2 regions of the Evansella sp. AB-rgal1 genome follow, and region 1 is predicted to be linked to the other one. Evidence: riboswitches for the same ligand, from Rfam matches in the RefSeq annotation. Region 1 holds a riboswitch; the other holds the start of a gene.

Evidence for each region. Region 1 has a riboswitch for lysine ahead of ACERII_RS21405 (Na+/H+ antiporter NhaC family protein). Riboswitches for the same ligand answer to the same signal wherever they lie in the genome.
Region 2: another riboswitch for lysine. It lies ahead of ACERII_RS15250 (aspartate kinase); the one in region 1 lies ahead of ACERII_RS21405 (Na+/H+ antiporter NhaC family protein).

The regions. Positions count from the first base shown of each region.
Region 1 is NZ_JBGUAU010000032.1:51,899-56,370, reverse strand. Features, by position in the region: gene ACERII_RS21410 (sodium-dependent transporter) at 1-617, opposite strand, end outside; gene ACERII_RS21405 (Na+/H+ antiporter NhaC family protein) at 992-2,539, opposite strand; lysine riboswitch at 2,685-2,863, opposite strand; gene yunB (sporulation protein YunB) at 2,958-3,800, opposite strand.
Region 2 is NZ_JBGUAU010000017.1:37,132-41,603, forward strand. Features, by position in the region: gene ACERII_RS15240 (TrkH family potassium uptake protein) at 1-84, opposite strand, end outside; gene ACERII_RS15245 (DUF2507 domain-containing protein) at 250-684, shown strand; gene ACERII_RS15250 (aspartate kinase) at 1,147-2,403, opposite strand; lysine riboswitch at 2,725-2,914, opposite strand; gene uvrC (excinuclease ABC subunit UvrC) at 3,022-4,472, opposite strand, start outside.

The sequences.
Region 1 (4,472 bases):
AATGCATTTAATCCATCAACTGCTCCGTCAAGCGTTAGTGCTCTTAAAACAATAATTAAGAAAACTACCACTAACAAAGGAATAAAAATACGGTTAGCAACTTCTATTCCTTTTTTCACACCTTTAAATAAGACACCTAATGTGATAGCCCATACTAAAATTGCTGGAATGAATACTCCAGGAACTAACCCACCGTATTGTCCAGGAACTGCTGCAAGATTTAAGTAATCTCCGAACAAAAACCCTTCTGGATCTGATCCCCAGCTGAGGTTAAGCGCGAAAACACTATATGACATTGCCCATGCGATAATTGCGGCATAATAAACAGAAATAACAAATGAGATAAGTACTTGCCACCAGCCGATCCATTCCGCTTTTTTGTTAATTCTCGCATAAGATAAAGGTGCCGAGCCACGATATTTTTGACCGATCGTAAACTCCATTATTAGCAATGGAATTCCAGCTGTTAATAATGCAAATAAGTAAGGAAGGAAGAATGCTCCCCCACCATTTTCATACGCGACGTAAGGAAATCGCCAAATGTTACCTAGTCCTATTGCTGAACCAACGGCTGCTAATATAAATCCAGCCCTCGTTCCCCATTGTTCACGTCCCATACATAGTCTCCTCTCTGTTTACAGTGTGAATTTTCGATATTTTCAGACATTTAATATTGTAGAAAAACTATTAACGCTCCTCCCTCCTTTTTTCTTTATATTAAATTATGTTAAATAATATGATCAGTATGTTGTTTTATTATAAAATTCAATCTATTATTTGTCAAAGAATTTTCTGAATAATCCATTTATTGTGATTTATGATCATACTTTCCTCTTTATGTCTCCTACTGACATGTATTATGTTAGATTTTTTCTGATATAATTTGACAGAATTTTCTTTACTTTAAATGCATACATTTTAGTAATATAAAAAATATGACCAATGAAATAGTTTCACTGGCCACTATGTTAGAGGTAGCTTAATCGTGTATTTAAGTAGTCACGATTTTTTTCAAAACGATAATCACTAAACAAAACGTAACGAAAGTAGCTATTAATGCTAGGATTACACTGTATGTGAACCCTAAAACTAAAAATCCAATAATGGAGATAAAGCCAACTATTAATGCATAAGGTAATTGGGTCATTACATGATCGATATGATGACTCCCCGCTCCAGTAGATGACAAGATAGTTGTATCAGATATTGGTGAACAATGATCTCCGAAAATGGATCCTGCCAATACTGCAGCTAAGGCAGGTAAAAGCATCTGTGCATCATTTACTACAGCTATACTAGCAGCAAGAGGTAACATAAGTAAAAAGGTTCCCCATGATGTTCCCGTTGAAAATGCCATAAATCCTGCTACTATGAATAAAATCACAGGTAAAAAACTTATATTTAAATTGCTAGATTTTACTTGTTCAGCTAAATACATATCTGTTCCTATTGCCTCAATAATTTCTATAATGGTCCACGCAAAAATTAAGATAAATATGGCAGGAAGCATTGATTTAATTCCTGCAATGATAGCTCCAGTAAAATCTGTTTTAGCTACGTTTCTCTTGAATGCAATTACAACTGTTACTAATAAACTTACCAAACCACCGTAAACTAAAGCTGCTGCTACATCCGTGTTTTCAAACGTTGCAAGTAGACTTGTTTTCCCTTCCGTAGCTTGTATTCCCGTTAAAATCATGAAGAAGATGGTAGCAAAAATGAGGGTAATTATAGGCCAGATCAGATCACCTTTTTCTCCTTTTCCTGCTACAGATCCCATCATTTCACCAGGTGCTTGTCCTTTGGATGAGTCTACCAGTATTCCGGTTTCTAATGCACGTTGTTCGTGTTGTTTCATAGGTCCAAAATCAAGTTTGAAATAGGCAACTGCAAATACAAGTAATATTGCAAATAAGGCATAAAAATTCATTGGCACTATTAATAAAAATGCTTGTAATGCACCATAGTTCGTCACTTCATGTGTAACAAAGATACCTCCGATTATTCCAATAATATATGCTCCCCAGCTGGAAATAGGTGATATTACACACATAGGGGCAGCTGTTGAGTCAACGATATATGCTAACTTTGCTCTCGATACTTTATGACGGTCTGTAAATGGTCGACTTACATTTCCTACTGTTAAACTATTGAAATAGTCATCAATAAAAATGATGATACCTAAAAAACCTGCAACGAACTGAGCTCCACTCCTTGTTTTTACTTTTGTTAACGCCCATTCTCCAAATGCTCGGCTTCCCCCTGTAATTGTTATGAAAGAAGCGATTATTCCAAGTATTAATAGGAAGAAGATAATATATAATTCCCAGTTATTTATAGATCCATCAACGTAGAAGATTTCTGTAACAATCGATGCAATATATTTTAAAGCCTCAAGAAGAAATCTTTCTTCTGAAAAATGAAGCATGATCGCTCCCACAATAATACCTACACCTAACGATGGAACAACCCTTCTTGTAATTAGTACCATTATTAATGCCACTATTGGCGGTACCAATGAATAAATTCCAAAATCCATTTTGTTTCCCACTTTCTTTTCTTATTTATGCTGACAATACTACCGTGAGGAGGAAAAATTTATCCTTGTAGCCTAAAAAACACAAAAAAGCAGCAAGGAAAACTTCCTTGCTACGAGCAGGTAGGTTATTTCCCTCATCAAGATTTTCGTAAGTAGTTCTCCACATAAAAAAGGTATGTGACAGTGTTGTACTTATTCAATACAACCCCAGCTAAAGGATCTTGGATTAGATTCCTTTGCTTCGGCAAATTTTCCTTTTTGAAACAGTCTTTGCTATCCAAGCCACTGTTTCATACTCATAAACTTTGCGCCTCTACCTCATCATCAAGACGAGGTAATACTTATCATTTTGTTGTCAAACCTAGTTGATCTTAACAAATAATGAGTACTTAAGCAATAGGTAGATAATTCCGTTTGCTTATGGTGCTACTTCTTCTAACCCACTTAAATCTACATTTTCATCAATTTCTGTTGGAGATTGCAGAATAGCAGGATTCATTCCTTCACCACCACTACTATAAAATTCTGGCACTTCTCCTGCATGGAAGATATTTGCTACTACAATAGATGTCTTTACAACTTCCGTATCTGTAGCAAATGGTATTATCACCTGTACATCGACTTCAATCTCAACTGATACTTGAAGATACGTATTATTAATTCCTGTTTCAATAACCTCTGTTTTAAGATCTGCTTTCACATCACCGATGGAAGAGAACCTAACTGGTACTCTAGGCCCTAAATGAGCAAGTAATGAATTATTTGTAGCCTGCCCTAATGGAATAGTATGTACAATTCCATTTTCCGTAAATGTAGCTCCTTCTTGCTCCAATTCTACATCCGTTGGTAAGCTATAATCTCGTACTCGACCATGTTCTATATCATTTAAGTAATTTTGTACACGCCTCACAGTTGCGTGTTGTATTTCCCAATAAACAGCTACATTCCATGATACCGCTTGTAATCTTCCATTATCATCATAGTTATACTGTAATATTTCATCTACATCAATATCCTCCATTACCTTCTTTGACATAGCATCATTGATAGCTAGTGTTCCAATTCGCTGTGTTTCTGTTTTAGCAATCTCCACTAACGTTGGTCGGATCCCCGCTTCCACGATAATGAGTCCTTGTACAGTCAGAAAGCAAAAAATAAGAAATGAGATTATAAATACATATCTAAACGGTAAAGGACCCTTTCTTCGTTTACCTTTTACAGGTGCATTAGAGCGGGGCCGATATATTGGTGATCTTCTCATAAGATGACAACCCCCTTTGCTAATACATATGCAAAGAAGGACAACATATTTCACAAAAAATTCAGGGACCAGGTCCCTGAATTTTTTGTGAACATTTTGGTACTTTTGTAAAACATAAAAAGAAAAACACTGACGATTAGAATTTCCGTATCCTGAAATAGCTCAGTTCAATTTTTGAACCGAGCCATTTTTACAGATTTTCACTTTTACTTGTTGTACATTCCCGTTTGTTGAAGATTCCTTAATAATTTTGCATAATATCTTCCTTTTATAACATATGCCTTAGCAGTTAGTTAAACTTTCGAATGTACAATAACGACATTCGTCTGTATTATTAATAACTTCGTATGTTAATTGAAGTTATATTTGGTCCTGTGATTCAACTATTTTTCTTTGTTAAAATTATTACTTCGTAAGGCTCTTCATCAAATTGTTCCATAATCCTCTAATCTTGTTGTTTTGATACTGAACGTACTATTAATATCCCAGTAAATACAAAGATGACACTTCTAGATGGCTCTGATATAAGTTGGGCTAGTATTGGTCCAAAAATTAATCTTAAAAAGGAATCAGATTTATGTAAGTACGTATTTCGATCTTCCTACAAAAAACTCCTTCAATTCCCACATCAGTAAATTTTATACCTAAAAAATGAGTGTCAAATTAGCAAAC
Region 2 (4,472 bases), on a different contig from region 1:
TACACTGAATACAAACATTGTTATAACATAGGAAATAACAATGACACGAAAAGGGCTTAAAAATTTACTTAATCCAAGATTCATTATTCTAACCTCCGACTAACACACATACGGGCTTTAGTATATCACGAGTTCGATATTTATACTATTATTGTCTAAAAATCTGTTTACGATTTTCGTCATAATCTCATCATACTGTGGTAAGATGATAAAGGATAAAAACGATGATTACATGAAGGATGATTATAGATGAGCAAAAATGATCAATGGCTTCAAAGAATTGATTCTCTGAATTTAGACGTATCAGCGTATAGCAATCATATTCTTCGGCATGTATTGTTACCTGAATTATTAGGAGAAGAAGAAGAAAGCCTATTATACTGGGCAGGCAAATCTTTATCTAGAAAATTACAAGTAGAAGATTTACCTACTTTTTTTGAAAAAGCAAATTGGGGTACTCTTACCCTTGAAAAAGAAAAGAAAAATGAAAGACATTATGAACTTGTTGCACCGTTAATGGAACACGAAAGACCCTTCTCGTTAGAGTGTGGATTTATCGCAAACTGGACGGAAAGACAAGTTGAATTTATAACAGAGGCAACGTATGAGCTAAAAAAGAAAAAACCATGTACATGTAAAATTATTGTACGCTGGGATACGAAAGACAGGGCTTTTACTGAATAGTTCTCTATATTTACGAGGCTGTTTTAGTAAAGTTTCAATTAATTTAAGAAGTACATCGCCTTCATCGGTCAAATGACTGGTGAGGCTATTTTTTATAGAAGACACCCAGAAATATGAACGGATCTCACACTGGTGCTCTTGGGTGGGAGTGGACTGAAGTGATTGGAATGAGGCTGAGTCAAACGAAAATGTAGAGCTGAGAGGACGAACGATGTGTAACCTTAGAGGAGGAAATATACAAAGAATCCGGCGAGATCAAAAGGCAAAGGTGAGCAGAGGAAAGCAAAGTATATTTCCGTAGCGAATAGTATACGTAAGTATCATTCGTTCGGATTTCTCAGCGATGAAAACACTATTGACTCAGCCTCACATAATAAGTTTGATAACCATTAGATCGCGTTTTTCACTCTAAAAAAACCTAGCCCAGGATTCCCCCAAGCTAGGTTCATGCATATGGTGTAATTACGATGGTACTTTTTCTTTTTTCTTCTCTTCCACAGGTACACGTTCATCTAATTGAAATGCTGTATGCAGTGCTTCGACTGAGCGAACCATTGCATCTTCTGGAATAACTGCAGATACTTTAATCTCGGACGTACTAACCATTTTAATGAATACCTCTTCTTGAGATAAAACATTAAACATATTAGCAGCAACACCTGGATTAGATACCATTCCTGATCCAACGATAGATACCTTCGCAAGACCTTCCTCATAGCGAATATCCTTATAGCCAATACGATCTGAATGTTGCTTTAGAATATCTAATGATTCACGTAAATGATCACTATGAATAGAAAATGATACATTCATTTCATTTTCTCCCGTTACTTGCTGTGTAATGATGTCTACATCAATGCCATCATCTGCTAATGCAGAAAATACGTTTGACAACGTATCAAAATTATTTGGCAATCTCTCAATTGTTATTTTCGTTACGGCAGCTTCGAATGCAAGACCTCGTACCGCTAAGTTTTGTTCCATAGATGCTTCCTCCTCAACAACCGTTCCTTCTTTATCTACCATGCTTGAGCGGACAATTAAAGGTACTTGATAGTTTTTCGCAAATTCAACAGATCTCGGGTGTAGAACACCAGCACCTAAATTTGCCAATTCCAACATTTCATCGTAGGAAATACTATCTAGCTGACGAGCTTTTTTCGCAACTCGTGGGTCACAAGTATATACACCAGTTACATCTGTATATATAGAACAAGATTTTGCATTTAAAGCCGCGGCAAGGGCCACTGCTGTTGTATCCGATCCACCACGACCTAGTGTCGTAATTTCTCCGTCCTCAGACATTCCTTGGAATCCAGCAACGATGACTGCTTTCCCTTCGTCTAAGTATGATTCTACTCTTTCCGTGTCAATTCTTGTTATTCGTGCATTTTGGTGAACTGGTTCTGTTTTTATACCAGCCTGCCACCCTGTTAGTGACACAGCATCAATCCCAATTTCTTTTAATGCCATTACCATGAGGGAAATGGTAACTTGTTCTCCCGTACTTAGAAGCATATCCATTTCACGCTTATCAGGATTATCTGTAATATCTTCTGCTAATTGTACTAATGTGTCTGTTGATTTCCCCATTGCCGATAATACTGTTACTACTTTATTACCAGCTTCCATTTCTTTTTTCACTTTTTGAGCAGCTTTTTTAATTTTTGATACGTCGCCCACAGAAGTCCCTCCGAACTTCTGAACAATCGTTGCCAACATGAACGCCTCCTCTTTTTATTCAAACCCATACAGTTGATTTCTACTCCAAGCTCTACTTTTTAGAACAAGAAATCCTTTACTGGAGATAAAAGAGTAGAGTTAATTAACGAACCAGACCTAAATATGATGGATATTAGGAATTTTTGAAAAATTGTCGTCATCTTTTTTTCATAGAATTATATTCTTCCTGAAATTCTCTCCTATCACATAAGAAAACGACTTAAATGTAGTTGGTTCGACATTAACAAAAGAAATCGACAGTAGGAGTAATCCCACTGCCGAAAACGACTTCAATATAAACACATCATTGATGCCGCTCCGTGAGATAGTCCTCCATACAGAAAATAGTAACTCTGTATGACAGCCATGTATTTCTTCAATACAATAGCCAGAAAAATACAGTCTGAGTCCGTATCCTTCTTCGGCGGAACCTCCTTTTTACTACGATCTATAAAGCTCAACCTTCTCCCGTAGTATACTAATAGGTTTCCGCTCCTCTACCTTCACCCCTAAGAGCCGAAGTATGGTATTACTGCTTTCAATGTTATTTAATGTGACAAAGCAAAACTCGTATATGAGTGTAACAAATACCAATTACTTTGACAATTTCCATTATTAGCTATCTTCTTTTATTTTCTCCAATAGAACTTTAGCAGAGGACATAGGGATACCAACTGCTACTATTTCCTCCAAATTAGAGTCCTTTAATCGCTTAATCGAGCCGAAGTGTTTTAAAAGTTTCTTTTTTCGTTTTTCTCCAATGCCCTCAATATCGTCTAAAACCGTTGAGAACATTGACTTTTTCCGTATATTACGGTGAAATGTGATAGCAAAACGGTGAACTTCATCTTGAATTCGTTGAAGCAAATAAAATTCCTGACTTGTTCTTTTTAATGGAACAATTTCAGGTGGGTCACCAATCATTAACTGGGATGTACGGTGCTTGTCATCTTTGACTAATCCACATACAGGAATTGTCAACCCTAACTCATCTTCTAATACACTCTGAGCTGCTGATATTTGCCCTTTTCCTCCATCTATAACAATTAAGTCTGGTAATGGAAGATCTTCCTTTAAGAGACGTGTATAACGTCTTCTAACAACTTCTCTCATAGATTCATAATCATCTGGACCAACTACGGTTTTCACCTTGTATTTCCGATAGCTCTTTTTATCTGGTTTTCCATCAAGAAAAGAAATCATTGCTGAAACAGGATCTATCCCTTGAATATTGGAGTTATCGAATGCTTCAATTCGATGTGGTGTATCGATATTTAACGCTTGTCCTAGTCTATCAATTGCTACAATTGTTTTTTGTTCATCTCTTTCGATTAAGTCAAATTTCTCTTTTAGTGCTATTTGGGCATTTTTACATGCTAATTCTACAAGTTCCTTCTTTTTCCCCTTTTTCGGCTTCAATGTTTTTACATTAATAAACTTAGTTACAATCTGTTCATCAATTCCATCAGGAACAAAGATCTCCTTCGGTTTACGATGCTGCTCATCTAGGTAAAACTGCCCAATATATGTGTAAAAATCATCTTCTGGTTCTTGATATATTGGAAAGAGAGATACATCTCTTTCAATTAACTTCCCTTGTCTTATGAAAAATACCTGGACACACATCCAGCCTTTATCATATGAATAACCAAATACATCCCGATCCATTTCGTCCGTTAAGGTCATTTTCTGTTTCTCCATAACTGCTTCTATATGCTGCACTTGATCTCGTAATTCTTTCGCTCTTTCGAATTTTAGTTCTTCTGAGGCGAGGAACATTTTTTTCGTGAGCTCCTCTTTTATTTCTTTATGTCCTCCGTTTAAAAAACGAGTTATTTCATTTACAAGCTCATTATTTTTTTCCTGAGGTACATCAAATTCGCAAGGAGCTAAACATTGTCCTATATGATAATAAAGACAAACTCGATCAGGTAATGTACGACATTTTCGTAATGGATAAAGACGATCTAATAGTTTTTTTGTTTCATTAGCGGCAAGGACATTGGGGTACGGACCAAAGTATTTTCCCCCATCCTTTTTCACTTTTCGAGTGGTAATTAGTCTAG